4 regions of the Pseudomonas sp. GW821-FHT03C07 genome follow, and region 2 is predicted to be linked to each of the others. Evidence: predicted binding sites of a transcription regulator. Region 2 holds the regulator's gene; each other region holds the start of a gene.
The links. The regulator sigma-54, encoded in region 2, starts transcription at its own class of promoters, with help from an activator protein. The targets are predictions, from matches to a motif close to ANTGGCATNNANNTTGCTNT.
Positions count from the first base shown of each region.

Region 1: the regulator sigma-54 is predicted to act here: its motif matches at 2,839-2,858, upstream of AC07VG_RS15540 (circularly permuted type 2 ATP-grasp protein).
Region 3: the regulator sigma-54 is predicted to act here: its motif matches at 1,221-1,240, upstream of glnK (P-II family nitrogen regulator).
Region 4: the regulator sigma-54 is predicted to act here: its motif matches at 3,256-3,275, upstream of flgB (flagellar basal body rod protein FlgB).

Region 1 covers NZ_JBWKUQ010000007.1:44,743-51,842, forward strand. The annotation lists gene AC07VG_RS15515 (hypothetical protein) at 38-562, shown strand; gene AC07VG_RS15520 (YkgJ family cysteine cluster protein) at 711-965, shown strand; gene AC07VG_RS15525 (START domain-containing protein) at 1,009-1,614, shown strand; gene AC07VG_RS15530 (hypothetical protein) at 1,834-2,070, shown strand; gene AC07VG_RS15535 (ribonuclease E inhibitor RraB) at 2,271-2,609, shown strand; gene AC07VG_RS15540 (circularly permuted type 2 ATP-grasp protein) at 2,891-4,300, shown strand; gene AC07VG_RS15545 (alpha-E domain-containing protein) at 4,312-5,262, shown strand; gene AC07VG_RS15550 (transglutaminase family protein) at 5,259-6,062, shown strand; gene AC07VG_RS15555 (cytochrome c) at 6,209-7,009, opposite strand; gene AC07VG_RS15560 (hypothetical protein) at 7,006-7,100, opposite strand, start outside.
Region 2 covers NZ_JBWKUQ010000012.1:50,683-57,782, reverse strand. The annotation lists gene pmbA (metalloprotease PmbA) at 88-1,434, shown strand; gene AC07VG_RS21815 (HPr family phosphocarrier protein) at 1,657-1,929, opposite strand; gene rapZ (RNase adapter RapZ) at 1,946-2,803, opposite strand; gene ptsN (PTS IIA-like nitrogen regulatory protein PtsN) at 2,806-3,270, opposite strand; gene hpf (ribosome hibernation-promoting factor, HPF/YfiA family) at 3,280-3,585, opposite strand; gene AC07VG_RS21795 (RNA polymerase factor sigma-54) at 3,712-5,208, opposite strand; gene lptB (LPS export ABC transporter ATP-binding protein) at 5,396-6,121, opposite strand; gene lptA (lipopolysaccharide transport periplasmic protein LptA) at 6,121-6,666, opposite strand; gene lptC (LPS export ABC transporter periplasmic protein LptC) at 6,653-7,100, opposite strand, start outside.
Region 3 covers NZ_JBWKUQ010000008.1:259,017-266,116, forward strand. The annotation lists gene AC07VG_RS18040 (TetR/AcrR family transcriptional regulator) at 1-314, opposite strand, end outside; gene AC07VG_RS18045 (glutathione S-transferase N-terminal domain-containing protein) at 410-592, shown strand; gene AC07VG_RS18050 (accessory factor UbiK family protein) at 766-1,026, opposite strand; gene glnK (P-II family nitrogen regulator) at 1,443-1,781, shown strand; gene AC07VG_RS18060 (ammonium transporter) at 1,816-3,156, shown strand; gene AC07VG_RS18065 (secondary thiamine-phosphate synthase enzyme YjbQ) at 3,369-3,794, shown strand; gene sutA (dormancy-specific transcriptional regulator SutA) at 3,897-4,226, shown strand; gene AC07VG_RS18075 (HAD family hydrolase) at 4,359-5,066, opposite strand; gene xerC (tyrosine recombinase XerC) at 5,063-5,962, opposite strand; gene AC07VG_RS18085 (DUF484 family protein) at 5,965-6,690, opposite strand; gene dapF (diaminopimelate epimerase) at 6,704-7,100, opposite strand, start outside.
Region 4 covers NZ_JBWKUQ010000032.1:13,818-20,917, reverse strand. The annotation lists gene AC07VG_RS32475 (ribonucleoside-diphosphate reductase subunit alpha) at 1-54, shown strand, start outside; gene flgE (flagellar hook protein FlgE) at 269-1,564, opposite strand; gene flgD (flagellar hook assembly protein FlgD) at 1,596-2,324, opposite strand; gene flgC (flagellar basal body rod protein FlgC) at 2,340-2,783, opposite strand; gene flgB (flagellar basal body rod protein FlgB) at 2,787-3,194, opposite strand; gene cheR (protein-glutamate O-methyltransferase CheR) at 3,433-4,260, opposite strand; gene AC07VG_RS32445 (chemotaxis protein CheV) at 4,315-5,241, opposite strand; gene flgA (flagellar basal body P-ring formation chaperone FlgA) at 5,322-6,083, shown strand; gene flgM (flagellar biosynthesis anti-sigma factor FlgM) at 6,236-6,556, shown strand; gene AC07VG_RS32430 (flagella synthesis protein FlgN) at 6,605-7,072, shown strand.

The sequences.
Region 1 (7,100 bases), on a different contig from region 2:
GCATATGCCCCCCCCTGTCGTCCGTGCCGTAGAGCCTATGAAAGTGACTCTTTCCATTCGTTTGCTGTTGATTTTCGTGCTGGCAGGCTTGGGCGCGGGAGTTGTTGTGACGGCGCAGGCCCAGGACACAAGCGTACCCGCGACCGCGACGACGGCGAAAAAGCCGCTCGGGAGCCCGGCCAGCAGCGTCAAGCTGGTGAAGAAAAAACACCCACCGAGTAAACGGGCAACTACCCAGAAGGTTGCGCCGGGCAAGGCCAAGCGGCGTGCACCGATTGCCGCCAAAGCCGTGCCGGCCAGTGACGCGCTGAACACCACGCTGCCACCGCCCCAGCTGGATCTGAGCCTGCCCCAGGACATGGTCAAGCGCCTTGAGCCGCCAGGCACGGTACCCTTGTCGAAAAGTCGGCCGCTGTTGCCACAACTATTCGAAAAAACCCCTGAACAGACACCTTTCCAGCTCAATGGGCGCTTGCTCAAGAATGAGATGGATCTACAGTTGCGTAACGAGGGGCGCAAGGAAGTCGACGGCGCGGCCCTGGATTTTGAATTCAAACAGTAAAACGGCCCACCCGGCACGACGCTTCGTCGGTGACTGCCCGGTCATGGGCCTTATCCGTGAAAAACAATTGTGCGACCAATTTTAAACAGCCGTTTTAGCGGGTACTCTGTCCTCCACACACCTTTTTCCCTGCCAGGAGCGTGTCGTCATGAAGTGCCGTGAGGGCTGTGGCGCTTGTTGCATTGCCCCTTCCATCAGTACGCCGATTCCTGGCATGCCTAACGGTAAGCCGGCGGGAGAACGTTGCGTGCAACTCTCGGTCGAAGGTCTGTGCGGCTTGTTTGGCAAACCTGAACGGCCCTCTGTGTGTGGGGCTTTCCAGGCCGATCCCGAGGTCTGCGGCAGCAGCCGGGAAGAGGCGATCCGCCTGATCGGCTGGTGGGAGCAAATGACAGCGGCGTGAGGTGTGTTCAATGAACGGAACTTCGACAATAAGGAATAAAACAATGAGTTCGCTGCATCGAATGGCTGTGGTTTGTGGTTTGACTGTCCTGTTGAGCGGTACCGCGTATGCGCAGAACTGGGAAACGGCCAAGGATCAGGACGGTATCAAGGTCTCCCTGAGTGAAGTGGCCAACTCCCAGTACAAGGCCTACCGTGGCGTGACCCTGATCAAGGCGCCCGTGGCGAAGATCCAGGCGCTGCAGGAAGACGTGGTCGGGGCCTGTGCCTGGATTCACGAGTGCAAGTCGCAGAAGCTGCTGAAAAAAGACGGTGATCTGAGCTGGACCTACACCCAGTTCAAGGCGCCGTTCCCGGTCACTGATCGCGATTCCATCTTGCAGATCACCACCACCAAGGGCGCTGATGGCAGCCTGACTCGCACGCTCAAGGAAGTGCCGACCTACCTGCCGGAAGAGAAAGGTTATGTCCGTGTCGCCCAGGTGGAGGGCTTCTGGAAGCTGGTGCCCAAGGACGGTGGCCTGACCGAAGTGACTTACCAGGTGCACACCGAGCCGGGCGGCAGCGTGCCTTCGTGGCTGGCCAACAAGTTCGTGGTCGATGCACCGTTCAATACCCTCAAGGCCCTGAAGGAACGCGCCGAGAAGTGAGGGGCTGATCAACTCGGCTTGTCGGACATTGTGGGAGCCGGATTTATCCGCGAAGAGGCCCTTGAGGTCGCCAAAAGCTTCGCGGGCAAGCACCGCTCCCACATCAGGTTATTGGGCGTTCTCCAGGGCCCATGCCTTTCACATCCGGTTGAACGATCTTCCATGCTCTACAGTCCAGATACTGTAAGCCCCTTGATGGGCTTTACCGAGGAGGCACCGATGAGCAAGTGGGCAGTTACCTTCGTCGACGATCATGGCGTGCAGGACACGGAGCACTTCGAATGTGCCAGCCAACCGGACCTGGAGCAGGCGGCGCGCTTGATTCGCGCCAAGCTGTTGCCGGTTCCCGCCGCGCTTGACCTCAATGATCTGGAAGGCCGTACCCCGGACCCGACGGTCAAAAGCCTGAAGGATCAGAACAGCATCCAGATCCTCAGTATCACGCCTTTACCCTGACCGCGCTTTTTCCTCTGCACTCCCTCTGGCAGAGGTGATGTCATCGCGCTACTCTGCAAGGGAGATCAGCGAATGATTCGCTATAGGTCTGGTCTTGTCAGCTACATGCTTGTTTCCCGGTTGTCGTATCGCCAGCGCCGTTCGGTGCCTGGTTCGGGAGTACGGAAAGTCTATCCAACGCTTGCTGAGGAGGACGTTTCATGAGCACAGCCTATCAAGAAGACATCAGCAGCAACGTGCTGCGCCGCATGAAAGAAGGCGGTTTTGATTTCGCACGCATCCATCCCATCGAGTTCTATGCCGTTTTCCCGGACGAGGAGCGGGCGCGCAGGGCGGCAGGCAAGTTTCGCGGTGAATCCTTGAATGCCCAGGTCAGTGTTCGTGACGACGGTGCCTGGTACCTGGAGTTGAGCAAGGTGATGTACGCCACCTATGGCGGTATCGGTGACTTCGAACAGAACTTCGGGGCGGTGGTCGAGCCTCTGGGCGGCACCATCGAAGGTTGGGGCGTCAAGCACCCGGTACGGGCGCTTAATTGAGAGACTTCCTTCCACCAGCAGCGGCTGACCCAAGGGTCGGCCGTTTTTGTTTGTTGCGCACAAAAAAGGGCCGCCCGGGCAGGTGGGTAAACTCTGGCTATGCTGGTGGATAGGCAAAGCCTGCTTCGCAATGAGGCGCTGCTGTTTGTATTGGGGCGTTTACTGCACAGTGATGGTGCGGCGCAGGTTGGATGATTATCCAACGTGTTGATATTAAAGCGTTTATGCCGATGGCACGGGCCTTGCGAAGGCCCTTGTGACCGGGTGACAAGGAGCACGGCATGATCCGCACCTATTTTGACGAGATGTACGATGCCGGCGGCCAGGTCCGCCCGCATTACCGGGAGTTTGCTCGTTGGCTGGCCGATACTCCCGAGGAGTTATTGGCACAACGGCGACGTGAGGCCGATCTGCTGTTTCATCGCGCCGGGATTACTTTCACCCTCTATGGAGACGAACAAGGCACCGAACGCCTGATTCCGTTCGATACCATTCCCCGCAGTATTCCCGCCAGTGAATGGCGCGTCGTGGAGCGCGGTTGTATCCAACGGGTCAAGGCGCTGAACATGTTTCTCGCCGACCTCTACCACGAACAACGCATCATCAAGGCCGGGATCATTCCCGCCGAACAGGTCCTGGCCAACGAGCAGTACCAATTGGCGATGCAGGGCCTGAACCTGCACCGTGATATCTACTCGCATATTTCCGGGGTCGACCTGGTCCGTGATGGCGACGGCACCTACTACGTCCTGGAAGACAACCTGCGTACCCCCAGCGGCGTGAGCTACATGCTCGAAGACCGCAAGATGATGATGCGCCTGTTCCCCGAACTGTTCGCTGCCCAGCGCATCGCGCCCATTGACCATTACCCCAACCTGCTGCTCGACACCCTGAAAAGCTCCAGTCCGCTGGACAACCCGAGCGTGGTGGTACTGACGCCCGGGCGCTTCAACAGTGCGTTCTTCGAGCACGCGTTCCTGGCTCGGGAAATGGGTGTGGAGCTGGTGGAGGGCGCCGACCTGTTCGTGCGTGACGACAAGGTCTTCATGCGTACCACCGACGGCCCGAAACAGGTGGATGTGATCTACCGCCGCCTCGACGATGCGTTCCTCGATCCGCTGGCCTTCAACCCCGACTCGATGCTCGGCGTGCCTGGCCTGTTGTCGTCCTACCGGTCCGGCAATGTGGTATTGGCCAATGCCATCGGCACCGGGGTGGCGGACGACAAGTCGGTGTACCCATTCGTTACCGACATGATCCGTTTTTACCTGGACGAAGAGCCGATTCTGCAGAACGTACCCACCTGGCAATGTCGCAAGCCCGAGGAGCTCTCCCACGTGCTGGCGCACCTACCGGAATTGGTGGTCAAGGAAACCCAGGGCTCGGGCGGCTACGGCATGCTCGTGGGGCCGGCGGCGAGCGCCGCGGAAATCGAGAATTTCCGCGCTCGGCTCAAGGCCAAGCCCCACGCTTATATCGCCCAGCCGACGTTGTCCCTGTCGACCTGCCCGACCTTTGTCGAGAGCGGCATTGCCCCGCGCCATATCGATCTGCGTCCATTTGTCCTCTCCGGTCGTGAGACCCGCGTGGTGCCGGGCGGGTTGACCCGTGTCGCACTGCGCGAAGGCTCCCTGGTGGTGAACTCGTCCCAGGGCGGCGGCACCAAGGACACCTGGGTGGTCGAGGATTAAGGAAGCCTGACATGCTAAGTAGAACTGCCTCGGATTTGTATTGGATGTCGCGTTATCTGGAGCGCGTGGAAAACCTCGCGCGGATGCTCGACGTGAGTTATTCGTTGTCGTTGATGCCGCAGGATGGTCGTGGCGACGGTCTGCATGAAATGGCCATGCCGTTGTTGATCACCGGCACCCTGGACGATTACCTGGAACGCCATGGCGAGCTGCACGCTGACCGGCTGCTGCATTTTTTCGCCCTGGACGCGGCCAACCCGGCGAGTATCTTCAGTTGCCTGCGGGCGGCGCGGGCCAGTGCCCATGCGGTGCGTGGGCGGATTACCGCAGACATGTGGGAAAACATCAACGCCACCTGGCTGGAAATTCGCGGCATTGCCGACCAGGGCTTGGGGCGCTATGGCATGAGCCGTTTCTGCGAGTGGATCAAGGAACGTTCCCATCTGTTCCGTGGGGCGTCCTACGGCACCATCATGCGTAACGATGCCTTTCGTTTCATTCGCCTGGGCACCTTTATCGAACGGGCCGACAACACCTTGCGCTTGCTCGATGCCCGCTACGACATGGCCGGCGACCAGGCCGACGCGGTCAGCGACGGCACGGCCCACGCCTATTACCAGTGGAGTGCGTTGTTGCGGGCCTTGTCGTCGTTCGAGGCCTACACCGAGATCTACCGTGACGCCCCGGGCGCCCGGCAGGTCGCCGAACTGCTGTTGTTGCGTGCCGATGTGCCGCGCTCATTGCGCGCCTGCACCGAAGAAATCGACCAGATCCTCGCCAGCCTGCCGGGTATCAACGGCCGGCCGGCCCAGCGCCTGGCCGCCGAGATGGATGCGCGACTGCGCTACACCGGTATCGATGAGATCCTCGATGAAGGCCTGCACACCTGGCTGATTGAGTTCATTCCCCTGGTTGCCGAACTGGGCAACGCCATACACAGTTCTTACCTGGAGGCTGCATGAGACTTTCCATTAGCCATGAGACCACCTATCACTACGAGGATCAGGTGCGGGCGAGCATCCAGTATTTGCGTCTGACCCCCCACGACAGCGAGCGCCAGCACGTGCTCAGCTGGCAACTGAACCTGCCGCGTCCGGTGCGGGCGCAGCTCGACCCGTTCGGCAATATCCTGCATGTGCTGACGCTGGACGAGCCCCACGAAGCCATCATCATCGGCGCCCGGGGCCAGGTGGATATCGATGAGCAGCGCGAGGCCGAGCACGAGAGCCAGTCGGCCTTGCCGTTCTTGCGCATGACCCGCCTGACCGAGCCGGACGATGCCTTGCGCGGCTTCGCCGACAAGCAATGCCGCAAGCGACGTGACCGTAGTGCCTTGATCGACCTGATGCACGCGCTGAACCAGCACATGGCCTACACGCCAGGCGCCACCGAAGTCGACACCAGCGCCGCCCAGGCCTTTGCCCGGCGGGCCGGGGTGTGCCAGGACCATACCCATGCGTTCCTGGCCTGCGCGCGCAGCCTGGGGATTCCGGCGCGTTATGTGTCGGGGTATCTGTACAGCGAGAACAGCGAGCATCTGGCCAGCCATGCCTGGGCCGAAGCCTGGCTGGACGACGCCTGGTACAGTTTCGATGTGACCAACCAGTTGTCCCGGCCGGAGCGCCATCTGAAACTGGCGGTGGGCCTGGATTACCTCGACGCTTGCCCGGTGCGCGGCATGCGCCGGGGTGGCGGTTGTGAGCAGATGCACGCCAAGGTGCAGGTATCGCCGACGCCGATCCTGTCGGTGCAGCAGCAGTAAGGTCCTAGGCTCTGTACGATAACTGCCTGCGCGACGATCATGCTGCGTTAAAAACAGGCTCGGATGCTCATTTAGTGGACTAAACTCCGCTTCCTCGCCTGTTTTTGCCTTGCCTGATCGCCGCTCGGCGAGTTCTCGTACAGGTCCTAGATCGGCTGTTTGCGTTTGGCCATGTGCTTCAAGTACGCCACCAACTGATCCAGTTCGCCATCCGGCAGCACCGCCGGCGCGAACGCGGGCATCTTCGCCTGTGGCCAGTGCCGCAGGTTCTGCGGGTCACGGATATAGCGCTTGAGATAGCCGGCGGCGAAGTATTCGGTGGGGTTGTAGGGTACGTTCAGGTCCGGTCCGACCTGGGCATCCCCGGCGCCATTGAGCCGATGGCAGGCCAGGCAGTTTTTCTGAAACAGCGCAAAGCCCTTGTTCACTGGATCATTGGCCGCCAGCTTCGGGTCCGGCCGCAGGGCCGGGAAACGTTCGGCCACAGGCGCCAGGCGCTTGATGCTCGCCATCTGATAGGGCCATTGTTCAGGGCTGATATGGCCCGCCTGCGGGTCTGTCCAGACCAGGTAAAAGGGGCCAGCACTGGGTTTGCCTTCAGCCAGTGGCGGCCAGGGCTTGCCCGGATCCTCCACCGCCAGCCAGGCTTGGGCACCTTGGCGACTCAATAGTGGGGCGGCACCCATCTCGGCGGCAAAACCATCCAGCGCCACCGCCTGCAGGTGGTCGTCGGCCTTGATCCCTTCCAGCAAGGCCGCTATTGGCACCGCGCGATAGGTCATGTCGCGCTTGTAGGAGACATCATCCTTGACGGTGATGGTCTGGGCCTGGCCCAGCAGCTCCTCGGTTTGCCAGGTCCGGCTACCGCTGCCCTGGGGCAGTTCCAGTTGCGCGGCATAAAGGGCAGGGCAGAGCAGCAGGGTCGTGAGCAGTATCAGCGGCTTCATTCGGTAGGGGGACCTGTCGGGGCGGCCTCATCGGCGTTATTGCGCAAATCGAGAATCAGCGCGCGGTCGCGGATCTCCTCCACCGCGCGAT
Region 2 (7,100 bases):
GTCGCCATGATAACCAGTCGGGGGCCGCTTGTCCGGCCCGGTCGCTCGAAGACCTTGACCGAAAGCAGAATTTGAGTGGAGAAAGCCATGAGTTCAGCACAAAGCGTCGGCCCGCAGGCGTTGCCGGTCCTGCAGGAGCAGGTCGAGCAGATTCTCGCCGAAGCCAAACGCCAGGGCGCCAGTGCCTGTGAAGTGGCAGTGTCCCTGGAACAGGGGTTGTCGACTTCGGTGCGCCAGCGGGAAGTTGAAACCGTCGAGTTCAACCGCGACCAGGGCTTCGGCATCACCTTGTATGTGGGGCAGCGCAAGGGGTCGGCCAGCACCTCGGCCAGCGGTCCCGAGGCGATTCGCGAAACCGTGGCGGCGGCCCTGGCCATCGCCCAGCACACCTCGGAAGACCAGCACTCGGGCCTGGCTGATGCCGCCCTGATGGCCAAGGAGCTGAAGGACTTCGACCTGTTCCATGCCTGGGACATCACACCCGAGCAGGCCATCGAGCGCGCCTTGATCTGTGAAGCGGCGGCGTTCGACGCCGACAGCCGGATCAAGAATGCCGACGGCACCACCCTGAGTACGTCCCAGGGTTGCCGTGTGTATGGCAACAGCCACGGCTTTATCGGCGGCTCGGCCTCGACCCGGCACAGCCTCAGCTGCGTGATGATCGCCGAAGGCGATGGCCAGATGCAGCGCGATTACTGGTATGACGTCAATCGCCAGGGTGAATTGCTCGCGGATGCCGCGGGCATTGGCCGCAAGGCCGCGCAGCGGGCGGCCAGCCGCCTGGGTGCGCGCCCGGTGCCGACCTGCGAAGTGCCGGTGCTGTTCTCGGCGGAATTGGCCGGTGGTTTGTTCGGCAATTTCCTTTCGGCAATCTCCGGCGGCAACCTGTACCGCAAGTCGTCATTCCTCGAAGGGGCAATGGGCCAGCGCCTGTTCCCGGAATGGTTGACCCTCGACGAGCGTCCGCACCTGATGCAGGGCATGGGCAGCTCGGCCTTTGACGGCGACGGCCTGGCGACCTATGCCAAGCCGTTCGTCGAAAATGGCACCCTGGTCTCCTACGTGCTGGGTACCTACTCGGGCCGCAAGCTGGGCCTGCCGAGCACGGCCAACGCCGGTGGCGTGCACAACCTGTTCGTCACCCATGGGGTCGAGGACCAGGACGCGCTGATCCGGCGCATGGGCCGCGGCCTGCTGGTGACCGAGTTGATGGGCCATGGCCTGAACATGGTCACCGGGGATTATTCGCGCGGTGCGGCGGGCTTCTGGGTCGAGAATGGCGAAATCCAGTTCCCGGTTCAGGAAGTGACCATTGCCGGCAATATGCGCGATATGTTCAAGCAGATCGTCGCGGTGGGCAGCGATCTGGAACTGCGCAGCCATATCCGTACCGGTTCGGTATTGATCGAGCGGATGACCGTCGCCGGTAGCTGATTGCACTGATTAAAAAGGCGCGCCATCCGTTGGATGGCGCGCCTTTTTTGTGGCGTTTTACACGCCCGCAATGGCCTGACTGAAACGCCTGTTGGCGAAGGGTGTAGGCGCGAGCTTGCTCGCGATGGACGTCAACGATAATGCGGGGAACCTGGTGCCCCTTGGTGTCAGGGCTACCATCGCGAGCAAGCTCGCTCCTACAGAGTACGGGGCAGGCCGGCGTTATTCGCCTTCGTCGAAATAGTTGTTGATCAGCTTGACCAGCGCGGCCATCGCATCGTCTTCCTGCTCGCCTTCGGTCTTCAGGTGGATCTTGGTGCCTTTGCCGGCCGCGAGCATCATCATGGCCATGATGCTCTTGCCGTCGACCATGCTTTCCGGTGTACGCCCGGCGCGGATCTGGCAGGGGAACTGGCCGGCCACGCCGACGAACTTCGCCGAAGCGCGGGCATGCAGACCCAGTTTGTTGATGATTTCAATTTCCAGAGCGGGCATCGCGGTGGTGGTCCTTTCAGCTAAGGTCGCGGTGGCGGACCTGGACGTTCTTCAGGGATTGTTGCAGGGCCTTGCCCAAGCGTTCGGTGAGGTAGACGGAGCGGTGATGCCCGCCCGTGCAGCCGATGGCAATAGTGACATAAGCCCGGTTGCTGGCGGCAAAACGCGGCAACCATTTGAGCAAATAACTGGAAATATCTTGGTACATTTCCTCGACGTCGGCTTGTGCGGCCAGGTATTCGGCCACCGGTTGGTCGAGCCCGGACTGCTCGCGCAATTCCGGTTTCCAGTAGGGGTTGGGCAGGCAACGTACGTCGAACACCAGGTCGGCATCCACCGGCATTCCGCGCTTGAAGCCGAACGATTCGACCAGGAAGGCGGTGCCTGGTTCCGGCTGGTTCAGCAGGCGCAGCTTGATGGTGTCGCGCAGTTGGTAGAGGTTCAGGTGGGTGGTATTGACCTTGAGGTCGGCCAGGTCCGAGATCGGCCCCAACAGGTTGCTTTCGTCGCGAATGGCCTCGGCCAGGGAACGATTGGCATTGCTCAGCGGGTGGCGGCGACGGGTTTCGGAAAAACGCTTGAGCAGGGTTTCTTCGTCGGCGTCCAGGTACAGCACATCGCACTGGATGTGCCGGCTGCGCACTTCATCGAGCAGTTCCGGGAAGCGCGACAGGTGGCTGGGCAGGTTGCGCGCGTCGATGGAAACGGCCACCAGCGGTTGCGCCAGCTCGGTATGGATCAGCGCGCGCTCGGCCAGTTCCGGCAACAGGCCGGCCGGTAGGTTGTCAATGCAGTAGTAGCCGCTGTCCTCGAGGACATCGAGGGCGGTACTTTTACCCGAGCCGGAACGACCACTGACGATGATCAAGCGCATGGTCAGTGACCACTCTGCTCGTCCAGGACCACCTGATACAGGGCCTGGTTGGAGGTTGCACCGCGCAGCTTGTCACGCACGTCCTTGCGGTCGAGCATGCTGGCAATCTGCCGTAGCAGCTCCAGGTGGGCATCGGTGGCGGCTTCCGGGACCAGCAGGACGAACAGCAGGTCAACCGGCGCGCCGTCGATGGCATCGAAATCGATGGGGGCGTCCAGATGCATCAGGGCGCTGATGGGTGCCACGCAACCCTTCAGGCGGCAGTGCGGGATGGCAATGCCATTGCCGAAACCGGTCGAGCCGAGTTTTTCCCGCGCGATCAGGCTGTCGAAGACATCCTGCATCGCCAGATAAGGAACTTCCTGGCTGATCAGGTTGGCAATTTGCTCGAGGGCTTTCTTTTTACTGCCGCCCGGCACGTTCACCAAGGAACGGCCGGGGGTCAGGATGCTTTCAAGTCGGATCATGGATGGGTATCAGCGACCTGTACCTTGGAGCAGGTGCAGGTTCTTTTCCTTATGCTTTTTCAGTTGTCGGTCCAACTTGTCGGTAAGCAGGTCGATCGCCGCATACATGTCGTCATGCTCGGCGTTGGCGACCACTTCACCGCCGTGGATATGCAAGGTGGCTTCGATTTTCTGCTTCAGTTTTTCGACGGCCATGGTCACCTGTACGTTGGTGATCTTGTCGAAATGACGCTCCAGTCGGTCGAGTTTCTCGCCGATGTAAGCACGCAGGGGTTCGGTCACTTCCAGTTGGTGTCCACTGATATTGACTTGCATACAGCTTCTCCTTCGTTGCCAGTGCATAACGCGGCAGGCGATTGCCTGCCACAGTGCTACGCCCTGAAAGTCACCGATCGGCGACTTTCAGAAAGCAGCCCAGACGCTGTAACGCGGCCCCGTCCACTACATCAGTCGCTTCCGCTCGCTGGAGGGGGCGATCCCCAGGGACTCACGGTATTTGGCGACGGTACGACGGGCCACCTGAATGCCTTGTGCCTCCAGTAAACCAGCGATCTTGCTGTCACTCAACGGCTTTTTCTGATTTTCCGCTGCAACCAGTTTCTTGATGATCGCGCGGATCGCCGTGGACGAGCATTCGCCGCCTTCGGAGGTGCTGACGTGGCTGGAGAAAAAGTATTTCAGTTCATAGATACCGCGGGGGGTATGCATGAATTTTTGCGTGGTCACCCGGGAAATCGTCGATTCGTGCATGCCCACCGCTTCGGCGATGTCATGCAGGACCAACGGTTTCATCGCCTCGTCACCGTACTCCAGGAAGCCGCGCTGGTGCTCGACGATCTGGGTGGCGACCTTCATCAGGGTTTCGTTGCGGCTCTGCAGGCTCTTGATGAACCAGCGAGCTTCCTGCAACTGGTTGCGCATGAAGGTGTTGTCGGCGCTGGTGTCGGCACGCCGGACAAAACCGGCGTACTGCGGGTTGACCCGCAGGCGGGGTACCGATTCCTGGTTCAGTTCCACCAGCCAGCGCTCGTTGTCCTTGCGCACGATCACGTCCGGCACCACGTATTCGGCTTCGCTGGACTCGATTTGCGAGCCCGGGCGCGGGTTGAGGCTCTGGACCAGTTCGATGACCTGGCGCAGTTCGTCTTCCTTGAGCTTCATGCGCCGCATCAACTGGCTGTAGTCGCGGCTGCCGAGCAGATCGATGTAGTCGCTGACCAGGCGCTGGGCTTCGGCCAGCCAAGGCGTGCGGGCCGACAGCTGGCGCAGTTGCAGCAACAGGCATTCGCCGAGGTTGCGCGCGCCGATGCCGGCCGGTTCGAATTGCTGGATGCGATGCAGCACCGCTTCGATCTCGTCCAGCTCGATATCCAGCTCCGGGTCGAAGGCGTCGAGGATTTCCTCGAGGGTCTCGTCCAGGTAGCCCTGATTGTTGATGCAGTCGATCAGGGTTACGGCGATCAGCCGGTCGGTGTCGGACATCGGTGCCAGGTTCAGTTGCCAGAGCAGGTGGCTCTGCAGGCTCTCGCCGACCGAGGTGCGGGTGGTGAAGTCCCACTCGTCGTCATCGTTGCTTGGCAGGCTGCTGGCGCTGGTCTGGTAGACATCTTCCCAGGCGGTGTCGACGGGCAGCTCGTTGGGAATGCGCTCGTTCCAGTCGCCTTCCTCGAGATTGTCCACCGTCGGCGCGGTTTCCTGCTGGTAGGACGGTTCTTCGACCTCGGTGTTGGGTTTGTGCTCGGCGTTGTCGGCCAGCGGGTCGGTATTGTCGAAGTCGTCGCCTTCTTCCTGGCGTTCGAGCATCGGATTGGACTCCAGGGCCTCCTGGATTTCCTGCTGAAGGTCCAGGGTCGACAATTGGAGCAGGCGGATGGCCTGTTGCAGCTGCGGTGTCATCGTCAGCTGCTGGCCCATTCTCAGGACTAGCGATGGTTTCATGGCAGGGGCTTAACACCTTATTCGCCGGCGCGCATGCGCCATCCACTCTACAGGGCGCCGGGGCGCCAAACATAAGCAAATTATATGCCTGAAACCCGAGCCTTTGCCTAGAGCGTTGTAACAATAAAAATTGTGTGGTTTTTATTGAACGGGGCGCGCTCTGGCGCTTGATCCTTTGCCTCGATGTTTACAGGCGGAATTCGTGGCCCAGGTAGACTTCCTTGACCAGTTCGTTGGCCAGGATGGTGGCCGAATCGCCTTCGGCAATCAGCTGTCCATCATTGACGATATAGGCGGTTTCGCAGATGTCCAAGGTCTCGCGGACGTTGTGGTCGGTGATCAATACACCGATGCCCTTGGCCTTGAGGTGATAGATGATCTGTTTGATATCGCCTACGGAAATCGGGTCAACCCCGGCGAAGGGTTCGTCGAGCAGGATGAATTTCGGCGCGGTGGCCAGGGCGCGGGCAATTTCCACGCGACGCCGTTCGCCACCAGACAGGCTCATACCGAGGTTATCGCGGATGTGGCTGATGTGGAATTCCTGCAGCAGGCTTTCCAGCTCCTTGCGGCGAGCGTTCTTGTCGATGTCCTTGCGGGTCTCGAGGATTGCCATGATGTTGTCCGCCACCGACAGTTTGCGGAAAATCGACGCTTCCTGGGGCAGGTAGCCGATCCCGGCGCGCGCGCGGCCGTGCATGGGCTGGTGGCTGACGTCCTGGTCGTCGATCAGCACGCGACCCTGGTCGGCCTGAACCAGACCGACGATCATGTAGAAGCAGGTGGTCTTGCCGGCACCGTTGGGGCCGAGCAAGCCGACGATCTGCCCGCTGTCGATCGACAGGCTGACATCACGCACCACCTGGCGACTTTTGTAGGCCTTGGCCAGATGCTGGGCTTTCAGGGTTGCCATTACTGCGCCTTCTGCTGTTCGGTTTTCTGCTTCGGCTGGATGACCATGTCGATGCGTGGGCGCGGTGCGGTGATCGCGCTACCGTTGGCGCGACCGGCCTGGGCAATCTGCTTCACCGTGTCGTAGACGATTTTCTCGCCTTCGGTGGTGTTGCCGTCGTTGATCACCTTGGCCTTGTCGATCAGGATGATGCGGTTCTGCTGAGCGTGGTACTGGATGGTCACGCCATAGCCCTGCACCGGCTTCGGATCGCCGACTTTCTGCAGTTGCTCGAAGTAGGCCAGGTTGCCCACGGAGGTCACCACGTCGATGGCGCCGTCCTTGGTCCGGGTCAGCGTCACGGTGTTGCCCTTGACGATCATCGAGCCTTGGGTAATGACCACATCGCCCTTGTAGGTGGCGATGCCTTGCTTGTCGTCCAGTTGAGCGTCGTCGGCTTGGATGCGGATGGGCTGCTGGCTGTCGGTCGGCAGTGCCCAGGCGCTCACGCTTCCCAGTGCCGCACCCAGGCCAAGCAAAATAGGGAGGGTTTTAACGAGACTCATACTGTCCTCTTACATTGGACAGCAGGTGTATCCGGCTGTCGTTCAAATACGCTTTCATTCCCTTGCCAGTGGTCACGCCGTCGGCACCGTCGATTCTAACGGCTTGCTCGGTCTGCGCATATTGCTTCTGTGGGAATACTGTCATTCGACTGCTGGTAATGATCACTTCCCGCTGTAGTTCGTCAGTGCGCGCCACCCGTACCGAGTCGATCAGTTCGATCTCGGTGCCGTCCGGGTTGACCTCGGCGTGCTCGCTCTGGACGTGCCAGGGATAGACCGTGCCACGGTAGATGTGCATGTCGGGCTTGGTCACCAGGGTCACGTCGGAAGCCTTGAGGTGTTCGACCTTGTCACCGGTCAGGTCGTACTGGACCCGGCCGTCCGGCATGTACTGAATGCTGTGGGCGTTAATAGCGTAGTAGTCGATCTGGGTT
Region 3 (7,100 bases), on a different contig from region 2:
ATAATGCCGCAGAGGCACATGCGGTTGTCGTTGATTAATGCCATGCGAAAAATATCTGTGTAACCCTTCATCCAGACACTTACATCGTCAGATGCGTCCCGCAAACCTTGCAGGTAAGAAACGCCGTCTTCGGTATAGCGGCGTGCTAGCGCTGCACCCAGATCCCCTTTGCTGGGAAAGTGGTAGTGAATGCTGGCGCTTTTAATGCCCACATCCTTGGCGAGTTCGCGAAAGCTCAGGCCGTTGTAACCCCATCGCTGCACCATCTTTCTGGCCGTTGCCATGATGGTTTCACGGGTGTCAGGCGTCGCCATGAAAAATCACCTCTCTATCGGCAGATAGTCTTTGACGGATTCGAAAAGCTCTGCGCACTATATGTCTATCAGTAGGTAGGTGCCATGGGGCACGTATGAAAATTTTCGATATCCCAGGTTTTCCTAACCCGCTACGTATTCGAATCGTCTTGGCCAAAAAAGGGCTGGGCTCTCAAGTGGAGTTTGTCAAAATCGACCTGCCGGCCGCGGAGCATAAGCAGCCTGCGTTTTTGGCCATCAATCCACTGGGTACCGTTCCTGTTCTGCACTGCCAATGACTTCGGTTGACGTTGTCAGGCAGTGGAGACGGTCGTTCGAGCCCTAGGCTTTTCGTCGTCTGAGCAAGGCTGGGTGGCTGTTGGCTCGCCCAGCCCACGCACTCTGACTCTCTCAGTGAGCGTCGGATGGCAATCCACCGCTCCCGCACAAAGCAGGAGCAGGCAATGAAACGTCACTCCACCGGCGGATTCAGCTTCGCCTCCAACTCCGCCACTTTCGCCTCCAGGCTCTCCAGCCGCGCACGGGTCCGCGCCAACACCACCATCTGGCTATCGAACTCCTCCCGGCTGACCAGGTCCAGCTTGCTGAAGCCGCTCTGCAACAACACCTTGAACTGATTTTCGAATTCCTGGCGGGGCAGGGGTGTTTCGCCGCTGAACAAACGGGAGGCGTGGCCGCTCAGGGCATCGAGGAAAGCTTTGGGCGCAAGCATGGCTAAGGTTCCGGAAACAGATTACCGGCCAGTGTACCACGCAGTGTCTATAGTGATTTCCATGGGGGCGGGTGCACGGTTTTCGCGCATCGCGCTAGCGTCCTGCGCACCGTTGTTGTGCGTATGGCTCTGGTGCAACGTGTTTTTTCACCCTTCACGGCGGCCAAGGGACTGAAAACATTGGTTTTTACGGAGCTGGCAAGCTTTCTGCTTAGTTGCCAGTGACCCATGCACTGATGCAGTCGCTGTGACGAATGCAGTGCGGCAGACGAAGCTGGGAAGTTTCGCCAGCAGCGGTTAGCTGGCGTCGAGCGGTAGATGTGGACCGACGATGCGTTACAAAGCCAGGCACTGCGCTTAGACTTGAGTCGGGTTTGTTTTCCTGGGGCAAGTCCACCAATTCGGGAGAGAGTTTCATGAAGCTAGTCACTGCCATCATCAAGCCGTTCAAGTTGGACGACGTGCGCGAGTCGCTGTCCGAGATCGGCGTGCAGGGCATTACCGTTACTGAGGTCAAAGGCTTCGGTCGGCAGAAGGGTCACACCGAGCTGTATCGCGGCGCGGAATACGTGGTCGACTTCCTGCCCAAGGTGAAGATTGATGTCGCCATTGACGACAAGGATCTTGACCGGGTTATCGAGGCGATAACCAAGGCGGCCAACACCGGCAAGATCGGTGACGGCAAGATCTTTGTGGTCAATCTGGAACAGGCTATTCGCATCCGTACCGGCGAAACCGATACCGACGCAATCTAAGCCGCCAAACCCCAACGCCCCAGGAGAAAACAATATGACTCTGCGTAAATTCGCAGGGCTAGGAGCCCTGTTGTCCCTCGTAATGCCAGCCTTGGCCATGGCGGCGGACCCGGTACCAGCTCCAGTCCTCAATTCCGGCGATACCAGCTGGATGCTGACCTCGACAGCCCTCGTGCTGTTCATGACGATCCCAGGCCTCGCGCTGTTCTACGGCGGCATGGTGCGCTCGAAAAACATTCTTTCCGTGATGATGCAGTGCTTCGCCATTACCGGCCTGATCACCATTCTGTGGTTCATTTATGGCTACAGCATGGCGTTCGACACCACCGGGATGGAAGCCAACGTCGTCAACTACAACTCCTTCGTCGGTAGCCTGGCCAAGGCCTTCCTCGCCGGTATCACGCCAGCCAGCATCACCGGGCCGACGGCGCTGTTCCCCGAGGCGGTGTACGTCACCTACCAGATGACCTTCGCCATCATCACTCCGGCGCTGGTCGTCGGTGCCTTCGCCGAACGCATGAAGTTCTCCGCGATGCTGGTGTTCATGGGCGTGTGGTTCACCCTGGTCTATGCGCCGATTGCGCACATGGTCTGGAGCGGTCCGGGTTCCCTGCTGGGCGACTGGGGCGTGCTCGACTTCGCCGGCGGCACCGTGGTCCACATCAACGCCGGTGTCGCCGGTCTCGTGGCCTGCCTGGTGCTGGGCAAGCGCAAAGGCTTCCCGACCACCCCGATGGCGCCACACAACCTTGGTTACACCCTGATGGGCGCGGCCATGCTGTGGGTCGGCTGGTTCGGCTTCAACGCCGGTTCCGCCTCCGCGGCCAACGGCACCGCCGGTATGGCGATGCTGGTCACCCAGATCGCTACCGCCGCCGCTGCGCTGGGCTGGATGTTCGCCGAGTGGCTGACCCACGGTAAGCCAAGTGCCCTGGGCATCGCTTCGGGTGTGGTTGCCGGTCTGGTTGCCATTACTCCGGCTGCTGGCACCGTGGGCCCAATGGGCTCGCTGATCATCGGCCTGGCGGCGGGTGTGGTGTGCTTCTTCTGCGCCACTACGCTGAAACGCAAACTGGGCTACGACGACTCCCTGGACGCCTTCGGTGTGCACGGTATCGGCGGTATCCTCGGCGCGATCCTGACCGGTGTGTTCGCCGCACCGTCCATGGGCGGCTTCAACACCGCTACCACCGATGTCGCCGCACAAGTCTGGATTCAGTGCAAAGGTGTCGGCTTCACTGTCATCTACACCGCGATCGTGACCTTCATCATCCTCAAGGTGCTGGACGCCGTGATGGGGCTGCGCGTGACCGACGACGAAGAGTCGGTGGGCCTGGACCTGGCGCAACACAACGAGCGTGGCTACAACGTGTAAAGGCTGCAAAAAAAATTGCCCGGCTTGCCGGGCATTTTTTTGTCTGGAATTTGTCATTGGAAAACGGACTGAAAGGATTTATCCAAAGGCATTACGGCCAAAACCCCAGGGCGTTTTTGTAAGGGCCGATTGCTTACAGCAAAGCAAGAGTATTAGGCGCTTTGCTTTTTTCCACAGCGCGCTAGAATGCGCGCCGAAGGGCGGAGAACTGTATGTGGCAACAGACCCTGATTACCTTGCGGGCCAGGCCCCGGGGTTTTCATTTGGTGACCCAGGAGTTGCTCGACGGTTTGCCTGGGCTCCAGGCATGCCAGGTCGGTCTGTTGCATTTGTGGCTGCAGCATACCTCGGCCTCGTTGACCATCAACGAGAATGCCGATCCGGCGGTCCGTCGCGACTTCGAACGTTTTTTCAACCGGCTGGTACCCCAGGTCAAGGCCGATTATGAACACAACGACGAAGGCGCGGACGACCTGCCGGCGCACTTCAAGGCCAGTTTGCTTGGCTGTCAGCTGACTTTGCCGGTGACGGCGGGACGGTTGGCCCTGGGCAGCTGGCAAGGTGTCTATCTGGGCGAGCACCGGGATCATGGCGGTGCTCGTAAAGTCCTTGCCACCCTTTACGGTGACGGGGCATAAGCCGCTGGTATGCAGCGGATGTTGAATTTTTTCCGGCGGCCTTCGACAGTCGGCGTAGCTGGGCTATAACTAATCTGCTTTTCGCAAGTCATGAGGTAGAACATGAGCGACGATGATCTGGAAAACGACGACCTCGAGGTCGGTGAAGACGACGAAGCCGAAGAAGGCTTGGAAGCGGCGGCTGAAGACGTAGACGTTGCCGATGACGACGGTGGTGACGCGCCGGTACCGACTGCCAAGGGCAAGGCCAAGGCAGCGGTGTCGGTTGACGAACTGCCGAGCGTTGAAGCCAAGAACAAGGAACGCGATGCCCTGGCCAAGGCCATGGAAGAGTTCCTCGCGCGTGGCGGCAAGGTGCAGGAAGTCGAGGCCAATGTGGTGGCCGATCCGCCCAAGAAGCCGGACAACAAATACGGCAGTCGGCCTATCTGAGTCTCAGCGCCGGGTTTCTGCTTGGTTGAAACAGCCCGCCGTCGCTGCGGGCTTTTTCATGGGCGGACAGTGGTGTTTGGCACCGGCTGCGCCGGTGAGCGCGAGCAAGCTTGCTCCTACAGGGGCACGCGTTCAGTCGGCGGTGTTCCAACTGGCCAGCAGCGCTGGCAACTCGGTCAGGCTGCGAACCTGCGCATCCGGCTGCCGCTGCGCCTCCCAAGCCTTGCCCGTCGGGTTGTACCAGATCGCCCGCAGGCCGGCCTGCTGGGCACCGGCTATGTCGTCCCCAGGGTGGTCGCCAATATGCACCGCCGCGCTGGCCGGGACATTGCCGCCACGCACCAGGGCTTCATGGAACAGCCGTGCGTCCGGCTTGGCAATGCCGATGTCTTCGGCGCACAGCGCAAAGCGGAAATAGTCGGCGAGCCCGAGGCGGCGCACGTCCGCGTTGCCATTGGTGACCACGCCCAGGGCAAAGGAGCGGCCCAGGGCCTGCAGGGTTGGCTCGACCTCCGGGAACACCTCGATCTGGTGCCGGGCGTGGATAAATACCTCGAAGCTCTCATCCGCCAGCAGTGAAGCCTGTGCGTGCGAGTAACCGGCCTCTTCCAGGGCATGGAACAGCACCCGCCGACGCAAGGCGCTGATGCGGTGCTTGAGCGTCGGCTCCTGGAGCAACACCCGTTCGCGAATCGCCCACAGATGCTCCACCGGCACGCCGCCCAGGTTTGGTGCATGTTCGGCCAGCCATTCACGCAAAACGTTCTCCGCGCTGTGGATCACCGGTGCGGTATCCCACAGGGTATCGTCGAGGTCGAAGGTGATCAGCTGAATCGTCATTGCTCACTGTCCTTGCTGCGTTTGGCCCGGGGATGGGCGCTGTCATAGACGGTTGCCAGGTGCTGGAAGTCCAGGTGGGTGTAGATCTGCGTGGTCTTGATGTCCGCGTGGCCGAGCAGTTCCTGCACGGCGCGCAGGTCCTGGGACGACTCCAGCAGGTGGCTGGCGAAGGAGTGCCGGAGCATGTGCGGGTGCAGGTTCTGCCCCAGTTCGCGCTCGCCGGCGGCCTTGACCCGCAACTGAATGGCCCGGGGCCCGAGGCGACGGCCTTGCTGGCTGACAAACACGGCGTCGTCGGGCGGATTGCTCAGGGCGCGCAACGGCAGCCAGTTCTGCAACGCCTCCCGGGCTTTGCGACCGATCGGCAGGACGCGGGTCTTGCTGCCTTTGCCGTGGACCTGCACCAGGCCGTCAGCCAGGTCCAGCTGCTCCAGATCGAGTCCGGTCAGCTCCGACAGGCGCAGGCCCGAGGAGTAGAACAGCTCGAGAATGGCCTGGTCGCGACGAGCGATAAAGTCGTCCTCCACCCCGCCGTCGAGCAATTGCAGGGCGCGGTCGGTGTCCAGGGTCTTGGGCAGGCGCCGTTCGCCCTTGGGCGGTGCCAGGCCGGTGGCCGGGTCGTGAGTGCACAGGCCTTCGCGGTTGAGGTATTGATACAGCCCACGCACCGCCGAAAGCAGGCGGGCCAGGCTGCGAGAGGATTGGCCCTGCTGGTGCAGGCGGGCGATCAGCCGGCGCAGACGCTGGATATCCAGGGCGCTCCAACTGCCGATCTGTTCCTTGGCGCAAAAGGCCAGGACCTTGTCCAGGTCGCGGCGATAGGCTTGCAGCGTGTGGGGCGACACCTGGCGCTCACTGCGCAGGTGCTCGCAGTAGGCGTCCAGCTGTCGTTCCATGGCTAGCGCACCGAGCGCAGGGCGGGGGTGAAGCGTGGAACCACGCGGCCCATGACTTCGGCGATATAGCTGAGGAACAGGGTGCCCACCGAGCTTTTGTAGTGTTGCGGGTCACGGCTGGCCACGGCGAGGACGCCATGCACACCCTGATGACTGATGGCGACCACCGCGGTAGAGCCAATCTGCTTGCGTTGTTCTTCACCGAACAGGAAGTCCAGCTCGTGTTCACGCAGGCTGCCGCTGATGCTCTTGCCTTCCGAGAGCAGGCCGCCGATGGCTTGCTGGGCTTCGGCATGGCTGACCCAGCGACCTACCGGCATGGCGTTGTCGCCGAACAGGATCAGGCTGACGAAGGGCACCTGGAAATCCTCGCGCAGGCTGTCTTCCACGGCCATGACCAGGTCGTCGAGGCTGGCGGCGTCCATCAGCGCGAGGATCAGGCGGCGGGTTTTCTCGAACAGTCGATCGTTGTCCCGGGCCACATCCATCAGTTGCGACAGGCGATGGCGCATTTCGATGTTGCGCTCGCGGAGGATCTTCATCTGGCGCTCGACCAACGACACGGTATCGCCGCGTCGATGGGGAATACGCAACGCCGGCAGCAGTTCCTCGTGTTCGACGAAGAAATCCGCATTGGCCTCCAGGTAGGCGGCGACCTGCGCCGCCTCAAGGCTCTGTGCAGGCGGCTCGTTGGGCTGTTCGGCTGGAACCTGAGGCTGGTCGGTCATGGTATTGGCTCGCTTATAGACGCACTTGTCCTTCATACACCCGAACGGCTGGGCCAGTCATCATCACCGGTTCGCCGACACCCGCCCATTCGATGGACAGGCGTCCACCCGGCAGGTCGAGGGTCACCGGCGAATCCATCCAACCCTGGCTGATGGCGGCCACCGCGGCGGCGCAGGCACCGGTCCCGCAGGCCTGGGTTTCCCCGGCGCCACGCTCCCAGACTCGCAGTTGTGCGCGGTGGCGGTCAATCACTTGCAGGAAGCCGACATTGACCCGGGCCGGAAAGCGCGGGTGATGTTCGATCTTCGGTCCCAACTCATGCACCGGTGCGCTGTTGATGTCGCTGACCCGCAGCACCGCATGGGGATTGCCCATGGACACGGCGGCCAGGTCGACGCTCTGGCCGTCG
Region 4 (7,100 bases), on a different contig from region 2:
CCGGTGCCAAAGGCCTGTGCAATCGACGAGCCGGATTGCGAAGCTTGCCAATAAGCTGAGCGAGACCCGCGCCTTACCGCGCGGGTTGAGAAACCCCCATCAGGCCTTGGGCTTGGCGGGGGTTTTCTTTTGCCTGCCTTTTTTGCCGGTGCCGGTTTGCCGGCGATGGCGCCCTCCAGGCCAGCAAAAGCTTCGCTGGTAAGATCGGCAGGCACAAAAAAGCCCCATTCAAGGGGCTTTCTTGTTCAGCGTTTTCAGCCAAGCCGCATCACGCCATCTGGATGATGGTCTGCATGATGCTGCTCTGGGTGGAGATGGTCTTGGCGTTCGCCTGGTAGTAGCTCTGGCCTTTGATCAGGTCCACCAGCTCGCTGGTCAGGTCGACGTTCGAAGCTTCCAGGGAACCGGAAAGGATAGAACCGTTGGTGCCGACCGTACCGCCGTCGAAGGCGGGCTGACCGGACGAGAACGTCTCTTTCCAGCTGGTACCGCCGACCGCCTGCAGGCCTTGCTCGTTGGTGAAGCTGGCCAGGGCCACCTGACCAATCGCCTTGTGCTGCTGGTTACTGAAGTTGGCGGAGATCACACCGGTGGCATCGATGGTGATGTCAGTGATCTGGCCGGTGGCATAACCATCGTTGGTGATGGCGCTACGGGCGGTGGTGGCGTTGAACTGGGTGGTTTTCGAAAAGTCGACGGCAATGCCGGCGGCGTTCGCGCTCGCGCCGTTCGCGGCCCAGACACCCGCGGTCACGGTGCCGGGCACCCAACCGGTAACGGTGATGCTGGTCTGGCCGGCGACACCGCCGATGCTCGCCAACTTGCCCGCAGAGTCAAAAGTCACAGCCACCGGAACAGGGTCGGTGGCGCCACCCACCGTTGCTGCCGTGCCGTCAGGGTTGCGACCATCAATCAAAGAATAGACGTTCCAGGTATTGGAACCGGTCTTGACCGCATACTGGTCCAGGGAGTGGGAATTGCCCTGGGTGTCATAGATGGTGGTGCTGAACGGCTTGGTGTAGGTCGCGGTATTGGTCGCATCGAACGGTGCGGCAATCACCGCCGACGTGGAGTCGAGGTTAAGCGTCGAGCCGATCTTGGTAGTGGTCTGCGGCGACAGGTTCGAGGTGTCGATCCGCAGGTTGGTCAGTACACCCGGAATGATGTTGCCGTTGGCATCGGCGGCATAGCCTTGCAGTTTCGCGGTGCCATCGGTGTTGGTGACGTAGCCGTCCTTGTCGGTCTTGAAGGTACCGGCACGGGTGTAGCTCAGCGAACCGTTGCTGCTCAGGACGAAGAAGCCGTTGCCTTGCACGCCCATGTCCAGCACGTTGCCGGTGCTGTCCATGCCGCCGTTGCCGAAGTTCTGCGAGACGTTGGCCAGGTTCACACCATTACCGATGCTCTTGGCGCCGGTGCCCAGCTTGGTCGCCGAGTACACGTCGGCGAATTCCGCACGGGACGACTTGAAGCCGGTGGTGTTGACGTTGGCAATGTTGTTGCCGGTGACGTCAAGTTGCTTGCTGGCCGCAGAGAGACCGCTCAAACCGATATTGAAAGACATGGTTCACTCCTTACTTCGTGTTGGTCGGCTCTTACAGGCCAATGGTCTGGACTTTGGACAGAGCAATACTGCCCAGGCCCGCCAGGTTGAGCATCATTTCGCCGCCGTTCTGACCCAGGGTCACGCTGCTGACCGTCGCTGGCAGGTTGGTCGTGAGCGCCGTGGCCGTGCCACTGATCGGCGCGGTGGCATTGAAGGTGTAGGTGCCGCTGGTCAGCAGGGTACCGGCATCGTTCTTGCCGTCCCAGGTGAACGCGGCGTTGCCAGCGGCCTGGGAGCCCATGTCGATGGTCCGGACCACGGTGCCGCTGGAGTCGCTGATTTTCAGGGTCACATCGCTGACGGAACTCGGAACCACTGCCGTACCGCTGAAGGTCTTGCTGGTATCGACCACGGCCTGGGAGGTCGGCACGATGACCGAACGCCCAACCATCGACGAGGCCTGCAGCGCCTGGGACGACGTGAAGGAGCTGGCGATATTGTTCACGCTGGTGTTGAGCGTCTGGATACCTTCCAGGCTGCTGAACTGGGCCAACTGCGCGACGAAGGCACTGTTGTCCTGGGGGTTGAGCGGGTCCTGGTTCTTCAGCTGAGTCACCAGCAATTGCAGGAACGCGTCCTTGCCCAGGGTCTGGCCGCCGGCGGCGCTGCTGATGGCATTGCCCAGCGCATCAGTACTGCCGGTGCTCGCCTTCTGGGAGTTGGCAATGATCGTATCAAGTGTCGAATTACCACTCGACGAAGTGCTGGAAACCGTCATAGGAATCGTCCCTTATCACTGACCGAGGGTCAGGACCTTCTGCATCATGGTTTTGGCGGTAGTCATAATGTCCGCATTGGTCTGGAACGAACGGCTGGCGGAAATCATGTCGGCCATTTCCTGAACCACGTTGACGTTCGGGTAATAGACATAGCCGTTGGCGTCAGCCGCCGGATGGTTCGGCTCATAACGGGCCTCCAGGTTGCTGGGGTCCTCGACCACGCCCATGACCTGGACGCCGGCACCCGCCCCGTCCTGGTTCTGGAACAGCGAGTTGTCAGTCTGACCCTGGCCGTTCTGGAACATGGTGGCGAACACCGGGTGCCGGGCGCGATAGGTCTGGTCCATGCTCGACGAGACGGTGTCGGCGTTGGCGATGTTACTGGCGACGGTGTTCAGGCGAGTGGTCTGGGCACTCATGCCGGTACCGGCAATGTTGAAAACGCTGGCTAGGGACATGACTTATTCTCCACGCAGGGCTGAAACCAGCCCTTTGAATCGTGCGTTCAGCAAGGTGAAGCTGGCCTGGAAATCGACCGAGTTCTTCGCATAGTTCGATTGTTCGATCTGCGCATCCACGGTGTTCTGGTCGAGCGACGGCTGCATCGGCGTGCGGTACTGCAGCGTGGCATCGCCGTTGCTCAGACCTTCGGCTTCGATATGGCGTGTGTTGGTGGTGTTCAGCGCGAAACTGCCGTTCTTGGCCTTGTCGCTCTGCTCAGCGAGCACCGAGGAGAAGTCCATGTCCCGAGCCTTGTAGTTCGGGGTATCGGCGTTGGCGATGTTGTTCGCCAGAACTTCGGCGCGCTGGGCGCGGAAGCCCAAGGCTTGCTCATGGATACCCAGCGCTTTATCGAAGTTGATGCTCATGTCGGGAAACCTTTAGCGGGTTGACCTGGTTTTGTGAAACAGGCTTTTCATTGCAAGTGACAAAGCAAGGCCCATGCCAGTTTTTCAATGCTGGTAAATCAAGGGCTTGCGGGCAGGTGGCGGGCGGCAATGCCAGAAAAGCGGCAAGGCATTTCCGCCGAGTGCCGGTAAAGCGGCAAAAGCGTCGCAAAAAAAACGGGAACCCGTCGGGGTTCCCGTTTCGTGCAGGACTTGGCGCCTACTTGGCCTGGTAGATGATTCCCGGGCTGCATTGCACCATCTGGTAATGATCCGGCAGCCCATTCAAGGCTTCCGAGGCGCCGAGGTACAGGTAGCCTCCCGGTTTCAAGGTACCGTGGATACGCAGCAGAATGTCTTTCTTCACCTCGGCGGAGAAGTAGATCAACACGTTGCGGCAAAACACGATGTCGAACTTGCCCAGGCTCGCATAGCTGTCCAACAGGTTGAACGAGCGAAATTCCACCCGGCTGCGAATCGGCGCCTTGATCGCCCAGCGTCCCGGCCCCTTGGGGTCGAAGAAGCGTTGCAGACGCTCGGGCGACAGGCCGCGGCCGATGGCCAGGCTGTCGTACTCGCCGCTCTTGCAGTTGGTGAGCATCAGCCCGGACAGGTCGGTGGCGACAATCTGCGTGCCCCCCTTCAACTGCCCCATGTTGGTCCGCTCGAACTCGTCGATCGACATCGAGATCGAATAGGGTTCCTGCCCCGACGAACAGGCCGCCGACCAGATCCGCAGACGCTGGCCGGGGCTGGCCTTGATCATTTCCGGCAACACCTTGTTCTTCAGGACCTCGAAGGGGTAGGTGTCGCGAAACCACAAGGTCTCATTGGTGGTCATGGCATCCACCACCTGCTCGCGCAAACCGCTGCGGGGCTGGGTCTGGATCCGCTGGACCAATTCGCCAAGGGATTTGAGCCCCTGCTGTTCCATCAATTTATTGAGACGGCTGGAAACCAGATACTGCTTGTTTTCACCGAGCAGAATGCCACAGGCCTTTTCCAGGAAGACCCGGAACTGTTCAAAATCCAAATTACCCGTAGACAAATGATGCCGCCTCTACAATCGTTCGTACCGTCAGGAACGGAGGTCCCTGATCGCTTATTCTGCTGCCTTGATCCGACCGACTACCCGTGCTGCCAGGTCATCGGGTCGGAACTTGGCCAGGAAATCATCGGCACCGACCTTCTTGACCATTGCCTGATTAAAGACCCCTGACAAGGAAGTATGCAGGATGATATGAAGTTTTTGCATGCGTGGGTCGTTGCGGATCTCGGCCGTCAGAGTGTAGCCATCCATTTCAGGCATTTCGATGTCGGAAATCATCATCAGAAATTCCTCTTCCGGCTTCTTGCCCTCCTCGACCAGCTTACGCAGGTAGTCCAGCGCCTGCCGGCCGTCGTTCAACGCCACCACTTCCACGCCCACGGTCTGCAAGCAACGCGTGACCTGCTTGCGCGCCACCGACGAGTCATCCACCGTCAGCACCCGCATGGAAATCGCCTTGGCCTGGGTCTCGACATCGACCACCCCATGAGAGATGGACTCGGAGGTCGGCGAAACTTCGGCAAGGATTTTCTCGACGTCGATGATTTCCACCAACTGGTTGTCGATCCGGGTCACGGCGGTCAGGTAGTGATCGCGTCCGGTGCCCTTGGGCGGCGGATGGATCTCCTCCCAGTTCATGTTGACAATGCGCTCCACCGACTTCACCAGGAAACCCTGGGTCTTGGTGTTGTACTCGGTAATGATCACAAACGGATTACTTTGATCCTTGAGAGCGCCCGACCCGGTGGCCATCGCCAGATCCAGGATGGGAATGGTTGCCCCGCGGATATTCGCCACGCCACAGACCACCGGGCTGGATTTGGGCATCAGGGTCAGCTTGGGGCACTGCAGCACCTCCCGCACCTTGAACACGTTGATCCCGTACAACTGCTGACCGTCCAGACGAAACAACAACAGTTCAAGGCGATTCTGCCCGACCAGTTGCGTACGCTGGTTCACCGAATCCATCACACCCGCCATGCCAGCCACCTCTCACACAAGCTTCATGATCCGACGCTTATTCAGCACTAAACGGCACGAGCCTTGCTTTTTATACTGTTATGAAAGCACAAACGACATTTTTTCGACGCCTGACATCACAGTACCGCAGATTGCTCTGGGTCTTGGCGGTTTTATGCAGTCTGAACCCCGGCGGCCCTGCCTTTGCCGACTCAGCGACCCTGCCTGATCAGCTTATCGGCGTGACCCAAGGCTTTCTTGAGTTCACCGTAGAAGACTATCTGGCGACCAGTCAAACCGAAGGACGCTACGAAATCCAGGTCAACCAGCTCGATCCGCGCCTACGCCTGGCCGCTTGCGACAAGGAATTGACAGCCAGCCTGGAAAGCCCTGCCATCCCCATTGGTCGGGTCACGGTCAAGATCCGCTGCGAAGGTAACTCGCCCTGGACCGTGTTCGTACCGGCCCAGGTCAAGCTGTTCCGCAATGTGGTGGTCAGCACGCGCCCGCTGAAACGCGCCGGAATCATCGAGCCCGGCGATGTCGCCCTGCGCGAACGCGACATCAGCCTGATCAACCAGGGCTTCCTGACGACCACGGAGGAGGCCATCGGGCAGAAACTTGTCCGACCAATGGTCATGGATCAGGTCGTCACCCTGGTTCATCTGGAACAGGCCGAAGTGGTCCGCAAGGGCGACCAGGTGGTCATCAGTGCGACAAGCGGCGGCCTGGTGGTCAAGATGCCGGGCGAAGCCCTGTCCAACGGCGGCCTGAACGAACAGATCCGCATCAAGAACCTGAACTCCCAACGGGTGATCAAGGCACGGGTAACCGCGCCGGGACAGGTGGAAGTCGCGCTGTAGAGAACTGGCGTTAAGCGGCAGCTTTTCCTAAACTGTGTCCCAGGCAGGGACACCGCCGACACACGCAGACTCATGCTCATATGAGCCTAAAGTTTTCCCGGGTATGGCCGAAAACAAGGCAAGCGTCCAAATACCCAGAGGTTTTTTCCATCATGGTCATCGATTTCAGTCGTTTGAATAACGCCCCGTCACTGACAGGCAGTACGCGCACCAGCGCCAGCAAGGAAGCCGACGGCTCCGGCAAATCCGCAGCCGTGAGCACTCCGGCCGCCTCGGTCAGCCAAAGCGGGGAATCGGTACACCTCAGCAATGAGGCTCAGCAGTTGCAACAAGTCACTGACAAGCTGCGCGACCAACCTGTTGTCAACAGTGCCCGTGTGGCCGAGTTGAAACAGGCGGTTGCCGATGGCAGCTACAAAGTCGACAGCAACCGCGTAGCCAGCAAACTGCTCAACTTCGAAGCCCAGCGCTAGGCTTCGGCCTGCGTCAGGCTTTTGGACGCTTAAAAACCAAGGCCAGCCATGCACGACAACACTCTGCTGCAACTGATCACCGACGATTTTGCCCCCGCTCAAGACCTGCTTGAGTTGCTGCGCGCCGAATCCCTGGCGCTCCATGGCCGCAACATGTTCGAGCTGGAGGAGATTCTGGCCCGCAAGCAAGCGTTGATCGTTCTGCTGGAACAACACGGCCGCAAGCGCAGCCAGCTACTGGCTGACCTCAATTTGCCCAGTAACCGTACCGGACTGGAACAACTCGCCGCGCAGTCCAGCATTGGCGAGCAGTTGCTGAGTCAGAGCGATGTACTGACCCAATTGCTGGCCGATTGCCAAACCGCAAACGAGCTCAACGGCCGTAATATCCAGGTTCAGCAAGCGACAACCGCAAACCAGTTGAAGATCCTGACCGGCGGCGAAACCCCCGCCCTCTATGACGCGCGCGGCTCAACGGCGATGTCCATGAAACCGCGTCCGCTCAGTCAGGCTTGAACCGGGCCTTGCGCGTGCTCTATCAAGG